Regions from separate parts of the Pseudomonas sp. ZT5P21 genome, predicted to be linked through region 4. Evidence: predicted binding sites of a transcription regulator. Region 4 holds the regulator's gene; each other region holds the start of a gene.
The links. The regulator FliA, encoded in region 4, starts transcription of late flagellar genes. The targets are predictions, from matches to a motif close to CTAAAGTTTNNNNNNNNNNNGCCGNTAA.

Region 1 (4,320 bases), 2.5 Mb from region 4:
CGCCGGGGTGCTGATGAAGATGTTCGGCAGCCAGATGCTCTATGCGTTCTTCAGTTTTTTCGCGTTGGTGCTGGTGTGGCGGATCCGCCCGAAAGCGGTGACCAACTTGCATCAGGTGGACGACGCGCCGCTGCATCACGTCGCCATGCCGGACAGCATGTCAAGCTCGCCGCTGGTGGCTTGCCTTGACCCGCGTGTCGATGAACAAATGGTGCAGGACCAGATGCAGAATCCGGTCAATCCAGAGTCGGAGCCTGAGCCAGGGCCAGACACTGCGCCCCCTCCAGAAGATCCTGACACGGGTCGCGAGCAAAGCTTCACCGAGGCCAGGCCTTAAAGCCGAGGGATAAAAAAACGGGCAGTCACCGCTAGGGACTGCCCGTTTTTTATTGAAGCGCCTGTTACAGGTCGTCTTTGTCAAAGCGTCGTGCTTCACGCTGAAGCTGATAGACGAACCGCTCGACCTGACGCTGCACCAGGCCGCTCATGTTATGGAAGCGGATGCCGGCGAAGGTGGTGGAGATTCTTTCTTCGAAATGCAGGTAGCGCAGTTCGACCGGTGCCGTCATTTTGCCGAAGGGCAGGGCGGCGGCGAAGCGGTCGTAGACCTGGCCCAGTTGCAGGCTGCCGGTAATGTCGCCGTCGAAGCGCAACTTGCAGCCGGTGGCGGAAATGTCCAGCAACTTGCCGCTGATCGGTGCCTTGAGCTTTTCACCGTCCAGATCGACGTTGACCAGTTGCGCCAGCTTCAAGGCCGCGCGAAAGGCGTTGCGGCGCTGGTGGTAAACCACTTCATCCGGCAGCGGGCCGCGGTAGCAGCGGCTGTCACCGGATTCGTCAATGGTCAATTGACCGTAGCTTTCCCAGGCAATGCGCACGCCTTCGTGAAAGCCTTCGACCTTGAACGGTTCGCCGGCCAGCAGGAAACGTTCGCCGTCACGCGGGATCATTTCGTCGAGCGCCATCGTGCCGCGCTCGCGGTCCACGTCCACCAGATAACTCTGGAAGCGCTGGGTGCGCTCATGGAACGTGATGATCAACGGATCATGGCTGTCTTGCAGCTGGCGCAGGTTGCCGGAGATCTCCAACGGTGTGGTAAGCACCTTCGGTGGCTGCGGGGCATCTTCCGCGTTTAAGGCATTGGACACGGTTCATCAATCTCCAGACAAAATATGACTACGGCTGGCCAGCATATTGCCAGCATGTTGCGAGTCTTGAAAGGGCGTGGTCATTTGCGGGCTCAAGCCTGACTGAGCGGGCGTGGCTTCGCAAGCTTGGCGGTTGATCCGCGAGCATCATAAAGGGCTGGCGGCTCACCGCCGGTCAGGATCTTCAGCTGATTGGCCGTGGCGGCCTGCTGGACCAGGATCGACTGGCCATTATTGACGTTCGCCGCCTGGCATTGAGCCAGAAGATCGGTCAAAACATCGCTCTGCGCCAGCAACTCTTCGCCGATGCTCGATTGGCTGGCCAACTGCTCCAGGCCGTTACGATTGGTCGGCAGGTTGAGGCTGGCAAGGATTTCACTGCGCTTGCGGCCATGCTGTTCAAGCAGAATGATCAATGCCTGTTTCTGCGCCAGAATTTCTTCGAGCAGTGGCATGTCGCGACCGTGCAAGGCGAGGGACTCGGTTTGCAATAACTCAAGCAACTGTTGCGCTGGAGCAAAATCGTCGGTGATCAGTTGCAGTAGATTAGTGTCGTGCATGGCTGGCCTTGGGGTTTAAGCGTCCAAAAGCCTGGCGCGGGCCGTAGCCTAGCGCTGGGCTTCGAAGTTGAGCAGTTTGCTGGCTACACGGTTGCTGTCGACTTTGTAGCTGCCATCGGCAATCGCTGCTTTCAACTCGGCCACGCGGGCTTTGTCGACGGCAGGCTGATCGCGCAGCTTGTCAGTGACCTGTTGCAACTGTTGAGCCTCATTGCTGAGGTGTACCGATTCCCCGCTTTTGACGGTACTGGCCTGTTCGGCCGGGGTATTCAGCGGTGCGGATTTGCCGGATTCGGCGGTTTCCCTGGCAACGCTGGTACGTGTACTGCCCGTAAGTGACGAGGAGCTGTTCAAACGGCTGAAATCGATGACCATGGTAAAAAACCTCTGAGTATTTGGACGCTTGCCATGTTTTCGGCTATCCCTGTGAAAACTTTAGACCCATTTATCAATGAGCCTGCATGCGCCAGCACGTCTTCTGCATGCGGCACAGTTTAGGTAACAGCCTCGGGCAACGCCACATCTTCAGAACACAGACTTTACATGGATACCTCCACCTGGCCCGGCGCGGTGACTTGCGCCTTGATGACTCGGGTGGAATTGAGGTTTTTCACGCGAATCTGCTCGCTCATACTGCCGTTGGACAGTGCTTCGCCGGGCATTCGCACGCTGAGCGTACCGCTGCGGGCGGTAATCACTACCTGATCGCCTTTGCGAATGACTTCCGCCTGCTCGAGGTGGACGAGGGTAATCACCTGATCGGCGACCATTGGTCGGGTAAGTCGCTGCCCGATCGCCTGATCGGGGGTCGTCAGGTAACCCTGGTTGATCAGGCTGATATCCCGTTCGCGCAGGAGCACGTCGGCGGGCTCGACAATATCGGCGCGGCGCAGCGGGCGGGTGGTGGTCACAACGTCGCGAAACAGGCGGACTTGAGCGGGCACGAAGACCGTCCAGGGTGAGGTTCCCTCACAGCGAACCTTGACCGTGACACGGCCTAATGGCTTGGCCGGGCTCTCGAGGCTGGCTGTCAATTCCTTGTCGCACATGGGCATGCGCAGTCGCGGATCGAGCTGGTTGACCTGGATTTCGTAGCGACCTTCCGTTTGACTGGTAGCCAGATAGTCTTCTACGGTGAATTCAAGAAAGCCTTGGGTGACGCCGATAAGCATGTCAGGCAAGGTAACCGCGTCAGCAAGGGCAGGGCTGCCAGCGTTGAACAGGCAGACGGCCGACATTGCACAGAGCAATCTGCGGAAGGCGGATGTCAGGCGTCGAAAAAATGTCGGTTCTGTGTTCATAAGAGTTAAAAAGCAAGCGCCGTGCCGTTTAGTGATGAATGTGCGTCGCAACACACTTAGCGTTGGTGTAGGAGTCTGGGCATGGCTGGTGTAATGGATTCGGTAAACCAGCGCACGCAACTGGTAGGGCAGAATCGTCTGGAGCTGTTGTTGTTCCGTCTCGACGGCCAGCAGCTTTATGGGATCAACGTATTCAAGGTTCGTGAGGTGCTGCAATGCCCCAAGTTGACCCTGATGCCCAAGTCCAGTCCTGTCGTGTGCGGTGTGGCTAATATCCGGGGGGCGACCATTCCGATCCTTGATCTGGCAATGGCGACTGGTGCCGGAGCGCTGAAAGATCAAAGCAATCCCTTCGTGATCATCACGGAGTACAACACCAAGACCCAGGGTTTCCTGGTGCGCTCGGTGGAACGCATTGTCAACATGAACTGGGAGGAGATTCATCCGCCTCCCAAGGGCACCGGTCGGGATCATTACCTGACGGCTGTGACTCGGGTCGACAATCAGTTAGTCGAAATCATCGACGTCGAGAAGGTCCTGGCGGAAGTGGCACCGACACCGGAAGCGATTTCCAGCGGAGTCGTCGATGTCGAAACCCAGCACAAGGCGCTGTCGTTGCGGGTGCTGACGGTCGATGACTCGTCGGTGGCGCGCAAGCAGGTCACGCGTTGCCTGCAGACGATCGGTGTGGAAGTGGTGGCGTTGAACGACGGTCGGCAAGCGCTGGATTACTTGCGCAAGCTGGCCGACGAGGGAAAGAAGCCGGAAGAAGAGTTCCTGATGATGATTTCCGACATCGAGATGCCGGAAATGGACGGGTACACCCTGACGGCCGAGATCCGCAACGACCCTCGCATGCAAAAGCTTCATATCATCCTGCATACTTCGTTGTCGGGTGTGTTCAATCAGGCGATGGTCAAGAAAGTCGGTGCCGATGACTTCCTGGCCAAATTCCGTCCTGATGACCTGGCATCCCGGGTAGTCGACCGGATCAAAGCAGCAGACATCAGCTAGGGGCCTTCTGCCCCTGGCGGTTAACACGATTTAAGAGGCGGTATCATTGTCTACGGGTAATTTGGATTTCGAACAGTTCCGGGTATTCCTGGAAAAAGCCTGTGGCATTTTGCTCGGTGAAAACAAGCAGTACCTGGTCTCGAGCCGTCTCAACAAACTGATGGAACAGCAAGGCATCAAGTCCTTGGGTGAGCTGGTCCAGCGCATCCAGACTCAGCCGCGCAGCGGTTTGCGCGAGTTGGTGGTCGATGCCATGACGACCAACGAAACGCTGTGGTTTCGTGACACCTATCCGTT
Region 2 (4,320 bases), 2.7 Mb from region 4:
ACCCAGGGATCAGCAGACTGTGGCGAATGCCCGGCTTGATCCCCAGGCGACGGTGTTTTGCATCCAGATAAGTGCGAACGCCACCGCTGGCAGGGGCGTAGAACATGGTTATGTCAGCGATATGCACGATGAACGTCCCTCCGGTCCGTTGTTCTCCTTGGGTTGACCTTTATGAAGGATAGATGTTCGGTTGGGGTTTTGTGGTGAGTCAGTGAATTGCGCGGTGGCTGGGCGATTCCTTCGCGAGCAAGTCGAATCGTCGCACCGCCGCTCCCACAGGTTTTTGGCGAACACAAATTTTGTGTACGACTGAGACCCCTGTGGGAGCGGGCTTGCCCGCGAAGGGGCCCGCAAGAGCGATTTAAATCCTGAAGCTACCGACCAATTGCTTCAGACGCGCCGCCTGCTGCTCCAGGTCCGAACACGCGCGCAACGTCGATTGCAGGTTTTCCACGCCTTCCTGATTCAGGGTGTTGATCTCGGTAATGTCGACATTGATCGACTCGACCACCGCCGTCTGTTCCTCGGTCGCCGTGGCCACCGATTGGTTCATCCCGTCGATTTCACCAATGCGCAAGGTCACGCTGTTCAGACGCTCGCCCGCCAGGTTGGCGATTTCCACGCTGTCCTGACTGTGACGCTGGCTGTCGCTCATGGTGCTGACGGATTCGCGGGCGCCGACTTGCAGCTCCTCGATCATGGTCTGCACCTGCTGCGCCGATTCCTGCGTGCGGTGCGCCAGGTTACGTACCTCATCGGCCACTACGGCAAAGCCACGCCCGGCTTCACCGGCACGGGCGGCTTCGATGGCCGCGTTGAGCGCCAGCAGGTTGGTTTGCTGGGAAATGCTGGTGATGACTTCGAGAATCTGTCCGATGTTCACGGTTTTGCTGTTCAGCGATTCGATGTTGGTGCTCGAGGCGCTGAGCATGCTCGATAGCTGGTTCATCGCGACAATGCTGCGATCCACCACTTGCTGGCCATCTTCGGCCAGGCTGCGGGCATCGCTGGCCTGATTCGACGCCTGGGCGGCGTTGCGCGCAATTTCCTGAGCCGCGGCGCCGAGCTGATTGATCGCGGCGGCGACGCTACTGGTGCGCGAGGCTTGCTGGTCGGAGTTGTACATCGACGAGTTGGAAGCCGCAACCACACGCAGGGCAACTTCGTTGACCTGCCCGGTCGCCGAGGACACTTCGCGGATCGAACCGTGAATGCGCTCCACGAAGCGGTTGAACGCGGTGCCGAGCACGCCGAATTCATCGTTGTTCTGGATGGTCAGACGTTTGGTCAGGTCGCCTTCGCCGTCGGCGATATCGGCCATGGCGCGGGTCATGACGTGCAGCGGCCGGATCAGGATGCGGATCAACATGCCGAGCAGAGCGATGATGATCGCTACCGCGATGACGGTCGCAACCACCGCGGAGGCGCGGAATTCGCTGAGCATCGAGAAGGCTTTGTCCTTATCTACCGACAGGCCGATGTACCAGTTGACCGACGACAAGCCTTTGATCGGGGTGAACGTGACTATGCGGGTTTTGCCATCGACCTCGATTTCACTGAAGTCGCTGCTGATGCGCGGGGTGTTTTTCGGGTACGCCTCGGCCAGGGATTTCATCACCAGCGCTTTGTCCGGATGCACCAGAATCTTGCCGTCGGCGCTAACCAGAAAGGCAAAACCCATGCCGTCGAAGTCCAGCGCGTTCAGGCTGTCGGCGATCACTTGCAGGCTCAGGTCGCCGCCGACAACACCGATGTTTTGACCGTCTTTCAGTACGCTATTGACGATGGAAATGACCAGTTGGCCGGAGGCCAGATCGATGTAGGGTTCGGTCAGTGCCGAGCCGCTGGTGCCTTGGGCACTCTTGTACCAGGGACGGGCGCGCGGGTCATAGCCGTCCGGCATTTTACTGTCCGGGCGGATGATGAAGGTGCCATCCTGATTACCCAGGTAGGCACCCATGAAGGTCGACGTCACCGCTTTCTGCTCCAGCAGCTTGGCGACGCTGCCGATGTCAGCATTCAGCGCGACGTTTTGCGAAAGATTTTCGATCAGAAGACTGCGTCCGGTCAGCCAGGTCCGGATATTGTTGGCTGTCACGCTGCCCATCTCTTGCAGATAGTTGTCCAGGTTCTCGCGGATTGCATTGCGCTGCAAATAGTCGTTGTACAACGTAAACGAGGCGAACGCGGCAATGACGATGAGGGCGGCGGCAAGCAGGATTTTATGGCTGAAGCGCAGATTTTTGTTCATGGCTTGGGGTTCCGCTAAGGTCTTAATGCCCAAGGCGTGCTTTTATAAAGAAACGCAAATGGGGCGGTCATGAAAACAAGCTGATATTTCCGTCCTCTCCTTAGGGGAATTACCGACGCTTTTCAGTCTTTTATATCGGCCGGGAAGGAGCAAAGATTAACCATGGGTGACCAAATGCCTGATTCATCGCAATTCGTTATCGGTGCCGATCTCGCCGGGCAACCGATCGCCCAGGCCATGCGCCTGGCGAATCGTCACGGTCTGGTCGCGGGCGCTACCGGGACCGGCAAGACCGTCACCTTGCAACGACTGGCCGAAGCGTTCAGCGATGCTGGCGTGGCCGTGTTTGCGGCGGACATCAAAGGTGACCTGTGCGGTCTCGGCGCGGCCGGCAACCCTCAAGGCAAAATTGCCGAGCGAATCGCCGGGATGCCCTGGCTGAACCACACGCCTCAGGCGTATCCGGTCACCCTGTGGGACATTCACGGTCAGTCCGGTCATCCATTGCGCACAACCTTGAGCGAAATGGGACCGTTATTGATTGGCGCCTTGCTGGAGCTGACCGACAGTCAGCAGTCGGCGTTGTACGCCGCGTTCAAGGTCGCGGACCGCGAAGGTTTGCTGCTGCTGGATTTGAAGGACCTGAAGGCGCTGCTCAATCACCTGCGTGACCACCCCGAATTGCTGGGGGACGACGCCGCGCTGATGACCACGGGGTCGAGTCAGGCGCTGTTGCGGCGTCTGGCGATTCTGGAACAACAGGGCGCCGAAGCGCTGTTCGGCGAGCCGGCGCTGCAACTTGAAGACATTCTGCAGCCAACCGCCGACGGTCGCGGGCGTATTCATTTGCTGGATGCCAGTCGTCTGGTGCACGAGGCGCCCAAGGTCTACGCAACGTTCCTCTTGTGGCTACTGGCCGAACTGTTCGAGCAACTGCCAGAGCGTGGCGACGCCGACAAACCGCTGCTGGCGCTGTTTTTCGACGAAGCCCATTTATTGTTCGCAGATACACCCAAGGCGTTGCAGGAACGTCTGGAGCAAGTGGTGCGGCTGATTCGCTCCAAAGGCGTGGGCGTGTATTTCGTCACCCAGTCGCCGGGCGACTTGCCGGATGACGTGCTGGCTCAACTCGGCCTGCGCATCCAGCATGGCTTGCGCGCGTTCACTTCCAAGGAACAGAAATCCCTGCGGGCCGTGGCTGAGGGCTTCCGGCCTAATCCGGCGTTCGATGCCTTGTCGGTGTTGACTGAGCTGGGGATTGGCGAAGCGCTGGTCGGCACATTGCAGGACAAGGGCACGCCGGAAATGGCCCGGCGTGTCTTGGTCGCACCGCCGCAATCGCGGATCGGGCCGCTGAGCGAAACCGAGCGCACGGTGCTGATCGCCGGCTCGCCGTTCAAGGGCCGGTATGACAAACCGGTCGATCGCGAATCGGCCTACGAAGTGCTGATGGGTCGTAAAGGCTTGGCGCCGGAGCCCGAAGCCGCGCCGGGCAAAACTGCGCCAGAGGAACCGGGCTTCACCGACAAGGCCGGGGAGTTTCTCGGCACGGCGGCGGGGCAGGCGTTGAAATCGGCGATGCGACAGGCGGCGAATCAGTTAGGGCGGCAGTTGGTGCGCGGGCTGATGGGCTCGCTACTCGGCGGCAGCAAACGCCGCTAGACGCAAAAGATCGCAGCCTGCGACAGCTCCTACATTGGAATGTGTACACCTGTAGGAGTTGCCGAAGGCTGCGATCTTTTGATCCTGCTTTTAAACCTTGGGTTTGGCGTGAGCCGCCAACCGCTCCAGCGCTGCTCGCAGGTTGGGGTCAGTAATCCCCTCGGCCGTCGCCTGAATGGTCGCGCCCGCATCGGTGGACAAACTGATGGTATGCCCAGCCGCCCCTTGCTGAACGGTCGGTGGTTGCACCTTGAACAGAATCCGGGTCAGGCTGGCGAATTCCTCAAACATCTGCAACTGCCGTTGCAGACGCTTCTGTTGATAACGCAGACGCGTTGCCCAATGACCATCGGTGACAATCAGCAACAAACTGCCTTCGCGCCACGACGCTACATGGCAATGCTCGC
Region 3 (4,320 bases), 2.6 Mb from region 4:
ATGAATCAGTACACCCACGATCAGGGTTTGTTGGTGCACGTCTACACCATCGATGATGCGGTGGATTTCAACAAAGTCATGGACGCCGGCGTCGATGGCATCTTCACCAACCGTGCCAGCGAACTGTTGAAGTTCTACAAACGTCCGGCCGCGGCAAGTGTTGCGCAGTTGTTGCAGAACAACGGGTATTGATCCAGAACCGAGAGAGCGTGGGAACGATCGTGTCACGGGAATTTAAGCGTGAATTAAGTTGCCATATTTAATCTGGCCCCACTTAAACAGCTAACCCCAAGGAATGAACCGATGAAAACGTTGACTGCCCTGTTCACCGCTGCCGCCCTGACCCTTACCGCCGGCCTGGCCCATGCGGATGATGTTCCGGTCGATCAGATCCCTCAGTTGGTCAAGGACAAAAAAATCAAGCCGCTGGAAGAGCTGAACCAGATCGTAATGAAGCTGCACCCGGGTGCCACGATTACAGACAGCGACCTGGACAACCACTTCAACGGCTACGAGTACGAAGTTGAACTGAAAGACGCCAAAGGCGTCGAGTGGGATGTGGACCTGAACGCCGCCACCGGCGAAGTCCTCAAAAACAAGCAAGACGACTGATCCCCGCACACAACAAAGCCGCACGATTTTCGGATCGTGCGGCTTTTCTGCGTTCCGGTGACGCTTACGCGCTCAGCCGCGCCGTCACTTGATTCAACTGCCCCGACAACCCGTGCAGGTTGTGACTGGCTGCTTCGGTGCGTTGCACGTTGTCCAGGTTGGTGCTGGCGATGCTGGTGATTTCGGTGAGGTTGCGCGAGATGTCTTCCGCGACCGAAGTCTGCTCTTCGGCAGCCGTGGCGATCTGGCGGTTCATGTCGCGGATGGCCTCCACGGCTTGGGTGATGCGTTCCAGCATGGCACCGGCCTGAGTCACTTGCTCGACGCTTTCTTCACTGCGCGACTGACCGCTTTCTATCGCCTGGGCCGCGTCCACCGCACCGGTTTGCACGGTTTGAATGATCTGATTGATCTCGATGATCGACGCCGCCGTGCGCTGGGCCAGGCTGCGTACTTCATCGGCCACCACCGCGAAACCGCGCCCGGCTTCACCGGCACGGGCCGCTTCGATGGCCGCGTTGAGCGCCAGCAAGTTGGTCTGCTCAGCGATGCCGCGAATCACTTCCAGCACCTTGCCGATACGGCCGCTGTCGGTTTCCAGCTGTCGAATGACCGTCGCGGTGTTGGCGATTTCGCCGCGCATGCGGGTGATGGTGTGGATGGTGCCTTGCATGACTTTTTCGCCTTGCTGGGCGGACTGGTCGGCGTCATCCGCCGCACGTGCGGCATCCGCAGCGTGGCGCGCGACTTCCTGCGCGGTGGCGGACATTTCGTTCATCGCCGTGGCCACCTGGTCGGTGCGGTTGAACTGCTCGTTGGTACCGCTGGCCATGAGGCCGGCGATCGCTTTCAGCTCACCGCTGGCGCTGTCCAGATCCTTGGCGCTGATCTGTAAACGACTGAAGGTGTCTGCGAGGAAATCGCGCAGCGTGTTGGCCGCTATCGCCAGTTTGCCCAGTTCATCCTGACGGGTGCTGGCCACGCGTTCGGCAAACTTGCCCTGGCTGAGTTGCGCCACGTAGTCGATCAATTTGCGAATCGGCTCGACCAGGTTGCGGTTGACCAGCCACAAGCTCAACAGGCCGATCAACAGACCCGAAGCGAGCATCACAATGATCCCCAGCAACACAGTACGATCGGCGCTGGCGCTGATCTGCTTCGAGTGTTCCGTGCCCTGCTTGCGCAATTCGCTGACCAGTTCGCTCATCTGATCGCTGGTCGCCCGGTCGACGCCCTTCACCGCGGTGTCGCCCGCTGCTGGATCGGCACCGGCCGCCACGTACGCATCGCGGCCCTTCTGGTAGGCCGCACCCAACAAGCGGTGTTCGTCACGCAGGCGTTCGATGCGGGTTTTGAGTTGCGGCTCGATGCCTTTCTGCCCGGCAAGTTCGCCGAGGATGCCCTGCACATCACGCTGACGATCTTCGAATTGCTTCCAGTACTTATCGCGGTCCGCCGGTTGCTTGCCGCGCAACAGGACGTTTTTCCATTCCTGGACCTGCACCTTGAATTGTAGGTTGGCTTCATCGATCAATTGCGAGGTGCGCAGCGGGCCATCGATCAGATTCGCGTAACTCTGAACGCCGCTGGACAGAAAGTGAAAGCAGGCCAAAGCGATCAACAGCATCGCCAACAGGCTGCCGCTCAGCAGGGCGAGAATTTGCGCTCTCAAGGACTTTTGCAAAAACATCGGAAGGTACTCATGACAGGAATGAGGCACGCCCGGGGTGAGGCGTGAAAGTAGTCCGGACATCCCTGTCTGCGGCGTTGGCTGGTGGCCGAAGGCGCGCAACTTAACCCAAGCTTAATCGGCGCGCCAGAGCGCTTCTTGAAGAAAAGCCGACCATTGGTAGCGCAATCGTGTGCGTTATTTAATCTTCACAAAAATGTCATCACGGCTTGCGATGATGCGGCTCAAGTGAACCTGTGAAACCCGCGACAGGCGCCCCCTCTCAGCGAGACCTAATGAATCACAGCATCGACCAAAGCCATCGCGACCCAGACCTGTTCGGTCTGCTGTACGGTTTCAGTTTTCGCCCCGGCGAACGTGGCCGTGAAATCGATTCGGCCAAGGCGTTGCAGTGCCTGCAACAACCGGGCGACAGCGACGAATTTCTCTGGCTGCACCTGAACCTCGCCCACGCCGCGTGCGAGCGCTGGATGAAAAATCATCTGGAATTGCCCGACGAGTTTTTCGAAGCCTTGCATGAAGGCTCCCGTTCGACACGCATCGAGCATGTCGATTCGGCATTGCTGGCGGTGGTCAACGACGTAGTGTTCAACCTCAGCAGCATGGTCTCGTCGGACGTGTCGACGCTGTGGGTGTGCGCCCGCAGCCGGCTGATCATCAGCGCGCGCCTGCAACCGCTGCATTCGGTGGACAAATTGCGTTCGTCGGTGAAGGCCGGGGAGTGCTTTCGCTCGCCATTGGAATTGCTGGTGCATTTGCTGCGCGACCAGGGTGAAGTGCTGACGCAGATCGTGCGCAAGACCAGCCTCAGCGTCGATCAGATCGAAGATGAATTGCTGTCTTCGCGGCTGTCGACCAACCGCGCGGAACTGGGCGCCAATCGCCGGGTGCTGGTGCGCCTGCAACGACTGTTGGCGCTGGAGCCGGGCTCGTTGCTGCGCCTGCTCAACCGTCCGCCGCAATGGTTGCAAAAGGAGGACGTGAAGGAGCTGCGCAAGTCCACCGAGGAGTTTGCGCTGATCATCAACGACCTCACGGCCTTGGGTGAACGGATCAAGCTGTTGCAGGAAGAGATCGCCGCCAACCTCAACGAACAGAGCAACCGCACGCTGTTTACCCTGACCGTGGTGACGGTGCTGGCGCTGCCGATCAACATCATTGCCGGTTTCTTTGGGATGAACGTGGGCGGTGTTCCGCTTTCGGAGGATCCGCAGGGGTTCTGGATTCTGGTGGCGCTGGTCGCGACATTTACCGTGATTGCGGGGCGTTGGGCGTTTCGTAAGCGCCAGGATCTGTAGGAGCGAGCTTGCTCGCGAAAAACCCAAAGGCCGCGTTGGATATCTGGTTTACGCGTTATCGTTCACGACCATCGCGAGCAAGCTCGCTCCTACAAGGGCTGCGCTGGGTTCCCCCCCCAAAAAACAATTTGCCAACGGCGGCGGCTTGCAGATGAAGACCATCCGCAGCTCCCACAGGGAGATTTTTTTGCCGAGACAATGCTTTTCGTCGCAAATTCAGCAAATTGCGCTTTTATTGATCCACCGCCCTCCGGATTGCACTTCAGTTTGTTACCGTGATGCCGACTCTTAAGAGACTCGACGCATTCAGGAGTGGAATCGTGAATCTGTACATCAATCAGCTTCAACAAAAAGCTGACTTCAAAGAAGCCCTCTACGCCGGCGACATCTTCCTGAACACTCAACTGCGCGCCGCCAAAGAGCTGTGTGCGTTCGCTCAGGAAAGCATCACTGCGGCCTTCGACGGCGAGACCAATCACCAGGCGCTGCACACGCTGATGCCGGTGGAAGAATTCGTGGTACTGGTGACGCGCCTCAAGGGCCAGTTCACCAACAGCCTGCGTGCCAAGGAACTGATCCTGTCGTTCATCGACGAAATTGGCGTCGACCCCCGTGAATACATTTTCGACGTACCGCGCATTCGCGTGGTGCCGAACTATGACTATTTGCACGCGGGTGTCAGCTATGCCTACAAACCGCATCGCGACACCTGGTACGGCA
Region 4 (4,320 bases):
CCGGTGCACGGGCAGGCGCCGGTGAAGCGGCGGCGGGCTTCGGTGCTTCGGCTTTTGGTTCGGGCGCCTTGGCGACAGGTGCCGGGGCTTTGGCGACGGGTGCTGCTACTGAAGAAGAGGCAGAACCGGTGCCGACTTCAGTGAACTTGCCTTTACCGTGCAAATCGTCAAGCAGCGATTCGAACTCGTGATCGGAGATCAGATCGCTGCCGGCCGCTTTAGCGGTGGGCGCAGTGGCGACCGGCGCCGAAGCAATGGCCGATTCCAGCGCGTCAACCGCAAAGTTGCCCTTGCCGTGCAACTGATCGAGCAGTGCTTCGAATTCGTCGTCGGTAATGTCTGAACTGTCGCCTGGCGCTTTCGGGGTAGCCGGTGCGGGCGTAGCGGGTGCTGCCACCGCGTCGACGGCAAACTGTCCTTTGCCGTGCAATTGATCGAGCAACGACTCGAATTCTGCATCGGTGATTTCGTCGCTGGCCGCCGCATTGGTCGCTGCAACCGGAGCAGCCGCCGGCGCCTCGGCCTGTGCCTTGACGGCGTTCAGCGAGTCCAGCAGTTGTTCGAATTCGTTATCGGTGATGTCGCCTGATTCGGCTTCGGCAGCCGGTTCTTCCACCACTTGAGCCACAGGTGAGGCTTCATCCGCGGTTTGCGGCTCGGCCAGACGAGCCAGGGCCGCGAGCAATTCAGGCGTGGCAGCCGTGATCGGGCTGCGCTCGCGAACTTCGGTAAACATGCTGTTCACCGCGTCCAGCGCTTCGAGAACCACGTCCATCAATTCCGAGTCGACGCGACGCTCACCCTTGCGCAGGATGTCGAACACGTTCTCGGCGATGTGACAGCACTCCACCAGCTCGTTGAGCTGGAGGAAGCCGGCGCCCCCTTTTACAGTGTGAAAACCGCGAAAAATTGCATTGAGCAAGTCCGCATCATCCGGTCGGCTTTCCAGCTCGACCAGTTGTTCGGACAATTGCTCTAGAATCTCGCCGGCCTCAACCAGGAAATCCTGAAGGATCTCTTCATCGGCGCCGAAGCTCATTAAGGGGGTGCTCCTAACAGGTCTAAAAACCTAAAAAACCTAAAATTCTAAAATTCTAAAATTCTAAAATTCTAAAACCCTAGGCTGGATAGCAAATCGTCCACATCGTCCTGACCGGACACAACGTCTTCTCTTTTATCGGCATGAATCTGCGGACCTTCACCCTGAGAGAGATGTTTTTGCGGATCTTTTTCTGCAAGCATCGCTTCACGGTCATGTTCGATGCCCGCAAAGCGGTCCACATGACTGGCCATGAGTACGAGCTTGAGCAGGTTGCTTTCTACTTCGGTGACCAATTGGGTCACCCGCTTGATCACCTGACCGGTGAGGTCCTGGTAATCCTGGGCGAGCAAAATGTCATTGAGGTTGCTCGACACCGCGCGATTGTCCGTGCTGCTGCGTGCCAGGAAACCGTCGACACGCCGTGCCAGCTCGCGGAACTCTTCAGCCCCGACTTCGCGACGCATGAAGCGTCCCCAGTCCGTGCTCAGCGCCTGCGCTTCATCGCTCAGGCTGTTGACCAGCGGCGTGGAGTTTTCGACCAGATCCATGGTGCGGTTGGCGGCAGCCTCGGTCAGCTTCACAACGTAACCCAGACGCTCGGTGGCATCCGTGATTTGGGACACTTCCTCGGCTTGCGGCATGTGCGGGTCAATCTGGAAATTGACGATCGCGCTGTGCAGCTCGCGAGTGAGCTTGCCCACTTCCTGATACAGGCCGCGGTCACGGGTCTGATTGAGCTCATGGATCAGTTGCACAGCGTCGCCGAACTTGCCTTTTTCAAGGCTTTCGACCAGCTCGACCGCGTGTTTTTTCAGGGTCGATTCAAAATCGCCCTGTGAAGATTCGTTATGGTCCATAGCTCCCCCGTGGCGCAGTTTCTCAACCGATGCGTTCGAAAATCTTCTCGATTTTTTCTTTCAACGCCTGGGCCGTGAAGGGCTTGACCACATAGCCGTTAACACCGGCCTGGGCCGCTTCGATGATCTGCTCGCGCTTGGCTTCAGCGGTCACCATCAGCACCGGCAGGTGCTTGAGCTTTTCATCGGCGCGCACGTGACGCAGCAGATCGATACCGGTCATGCCAGGCATGTTCCAGTCCGTTACCAGAAAGTCGATGCTTCCGCTGTTGAGAACCGGAATGGCAGTGGTGCCATCGTCAGCCTCGACCGTGTTGGTGAACCCAAGGTCACGCAACAGGTTTTTTATGATCCGCCGCATCGTTGAGAAGTCATCAACGATGAGGATTTTCATGTTCTTGTCCAATTCGACCTCCAAGCAGTCTTAAACGCGCCCAGCACCTGGACGCGCCATTTCAATCAATCCGGCAAAGCACTCGATGACTGTCTGGAGCACAACAGATCGAAACCGGCGCAGTTAAACACCACACCAGCCACGTTCGCAGTGTCCCCACACTGCCTTCAGCGCGCTCGCCACTCCCCCAAACGCCCCCGCAAACGGGCCGCGCACTGGCTGTGTAACTGGCTGACCCGAGATTCGCTGACCCCCAGGACTTCACCGATTTCCTTGAGATTCAACTCTTCGTCGTAGTACAGCGCCAACACCAGTCGCTCACGCTCCGGCAAATTGGCAATCGCGTCCGCCAGCGCCGCCTGGAAGCGTTCATCTTCCAGATCGCGTGACGGCTCGAGATGAGCACTCGCGCCATCCTCGTGCAGCCCTTCGTGTTCGCCGTCCTGCAAGAGATCGTCGAAACTGAATAACCGGCTGCCCAAGGTGTCGTTCAAAATCCCGTAGTAATCGTCGAGACTCAATTGGAGTTCGGCCGCAACTTCGTGATCTTTAGCGTCACGGCCGGTTTTAGCTTCAATCGAGCGAATTGCGTCGCTGACCATGCGGGTATTGCGGTGGACCGAACGTGGCGCCCAGTCTCCCTTGCGGACTTCATCGAGCATGGCGCCGCGGATTCGTATGCCCGCGTACGTCTCGAAACTCGCGCCTTTGCTGGCGTCGTATTTGGTCGACACTTCAAGCAGGCCGATCATGCCGGCCTGGATCAGGTCTTCGACCTGGACACTGGCGGGCAATCGCGCCAACAAGTGGTAAGCAATGCGTTTGACCAGTGGCGCGTAACGCTCGATCAGCTCGTACTGCGCGTCACGTGCCGATTTCTTGTAAAGGTTGTAACCGCTGGCTGTCATAGCACGGGTCCTGCCGTTTGTTGCACGAGGCGCTCGACGAAAAACTCCAGGTGCCCGCGCGGGTTGGCGGGCAGCGGCCAGGTATCGACCTTTTGCGCGATGGCCTTGAAGGCCAGGGAGCACTTGGAACGCGGAAAAGCTTCATAGACCGCACGCTGCTTCTGAACGGCCTTGCGCACGCTTTCGTCGTACGGCACCGCACCGACGTATTGTAAGGCGACGTCGAGGAAGCGATCCGTGACCTTGGTCAACTTGGCGAACAGGTTGCGACCTTCCTGCGGGCTCTGGGCCATATTGGCCAGGACCCGGAAGCGGTTCATGCCGTAGTCGCGGTTCAGCAGCTTGATCAGTGCATAGGCGTCGGTGATCGAGGTCGGCTCGTCGCAGACCACCAGCAAGACTTCTTGCGCGGCGCGAACGAAACTGACTACAGAGTCACCAATACCCGCGGCGGTGTCGATCACCAGGACGTCGAGGTTGTCGCCAATATCGCTGAACGCCTGGATTAAGCCAGCGTGCTGCGCCGGGCTCAGATGCACCATGCTCTGAGTGCCGGATGCGGCCGGGACGATGCGGATGCCGCCGGGGCCTTGCAACAACACGTCGCGCAGCTCACAGCGGCCTTCGATCACGTCGGCCAGGGTGCGTTTGGGTGTCAGTCCCAGCAGGACGTCGACATTCGCCAGCCCCAGATCAGCGTCCAGCAGCATGACGCGCCGGCCGAGCTCAGCTAGAGCCAGGGACAAGTTCACTGACACGTTAGTCTTCCCGACGCCACCTTTGCCGCCGGTCACCGCGATCACCTGTACGGGATGCATGCTGCCCATGTTATTTCTTTACCTTGTCTTGCATAGACGGAGGCCACATTACTGGCTGCGCGTTCACAAACGGAACAATGCATGGCAGACCATCGATGTAGGTACAAAAACTGTTCATTAATACCTCAGCCGACCTGCTTGGTCGGGCTGTGGTAAATATCAGCGAACATGTCAGCCATGGCTTCTTCGCTGGGTTCTTCCTGCATTTGCACGCTGACGGCGCGGCTGACCAATTGATGACGCCGCGGCAGATGCAAATCATCCGGAATCCGCGGCCCATCGGTCAGGTAAGCCACCGGTA

Region 1: a site for FliA is predicted at 2,120-2,147, ahead of flgM (flagellar biosynthesis anti-sigma factor FlgM). Genes of this name have one in related genera too.
Region 2: a site for FliA is predicted at 2,384-2,411, ahead of ACYZT9_RS06840 (methyl-accepting chemotaxis protein). Genes of this name have one in related genera too.
Region 3: a site for FliA is predicted at 2,418-2,445, ahead of ACYZT9_RS07515 (methyl-accepting chemotaxis protein). Genes of this name have one in related genera too.

The regions. Positions count from the first base shown of each region.
Region 1 is NZ_CM142705.1:1,701,538-1,705,857, forward strand. Features, by position in the region: gene ACYZT9_RS07840 (MFS transporter) at 1-337, shown strand, start outside; gene ACYZT9_RS07845 (flagellar brake protein) at 402-1,148, opposite strand; gene ACYZT9_RS07850 (flagella synthesis protein FlgN) at 1,241-1,708, opposite strand; gene flgM (flagellar biosynthesis anti-sigma factor FlgM) at 1,757-2,083, opposite strand; gene flgA (flagellar basal body P-ring formation chaperone FlgA) at 2,248-3,009, opposite strand; gene ACYZT9_RS07865 (chemotaxis protein CheV) at 3,091-4,023, shown strand; gene cheR (protein-glutamate O-methyltransferase CheR) at 4,070-4,320, shown strand, end outside.
Region 2 is NZ_CM142705.1:1,495,028-1,499,347, forward strand. Features, by position in the region: gene ACYZT9_RS06835 (glycosyltransferase family 4 protein) at 1-127, opposite strand, end outside; gene ACYZT9_RS06840 (methyl-accepting chemotaxis protein) at 362-2,251, opposite strand; gene ACYZT9_RS06845 (helicase HerA-like domain-containing protein) at 2,426-3,913, shown strand; gene ACYZT9_RS06850 (DUF721 domain-containing protein) at 4,004-4,320, opposite strand, start outside.
Region 3 is NZ_CM142705.1:1,630,483-1,634,802, reverse strand. Features, by position in the region: gene ACYZT9_RS07525 (glycerophosphodiester phosphodiesterase) at 1-192, shown strand, start outside; gene ACYZT9_RS07520 (PepSY domain-containing protein) at 304-612, shown strand; gene ACYZT9_RS07515 (methyl-accepting chemotaxis protein) at 677-2,302, opposite strand; gene ACYZT9_RS07510 (transporter) at 2,578-3,600, shown strand; gene ACYZT9_RS07505 (2OG-Fe(II) oxygenase family protein) at 3,921-4,320, shown strand, end outside.
Region 4 is NZ_CM142705.1:4,198,395-4,202,714, forward strand. Features, by position in the region: gene ACYZT9_RS19465 (chemotaxis protein CheA) at 1-1,039, opposite strand, end outside; gene ACYZT9_RS19470 (protein phosphatase CheZ) at 1,111-1,899, opposite strand; gene ACYZT9_RS19475 (chemotaxis response regulator CheY) at 1,922-2,293, opposite strand; gene fliA (RNA polymerase sigma factor FliA) at 2,461-3,201, opposite strand; gene fleN (flagellar synthesis regulator FleN) at 3,198-4,028, opposite strand; gene flhF (flagellar biosynthesis protein FlhF) at 4,145-4,320, opposite strand, start outside.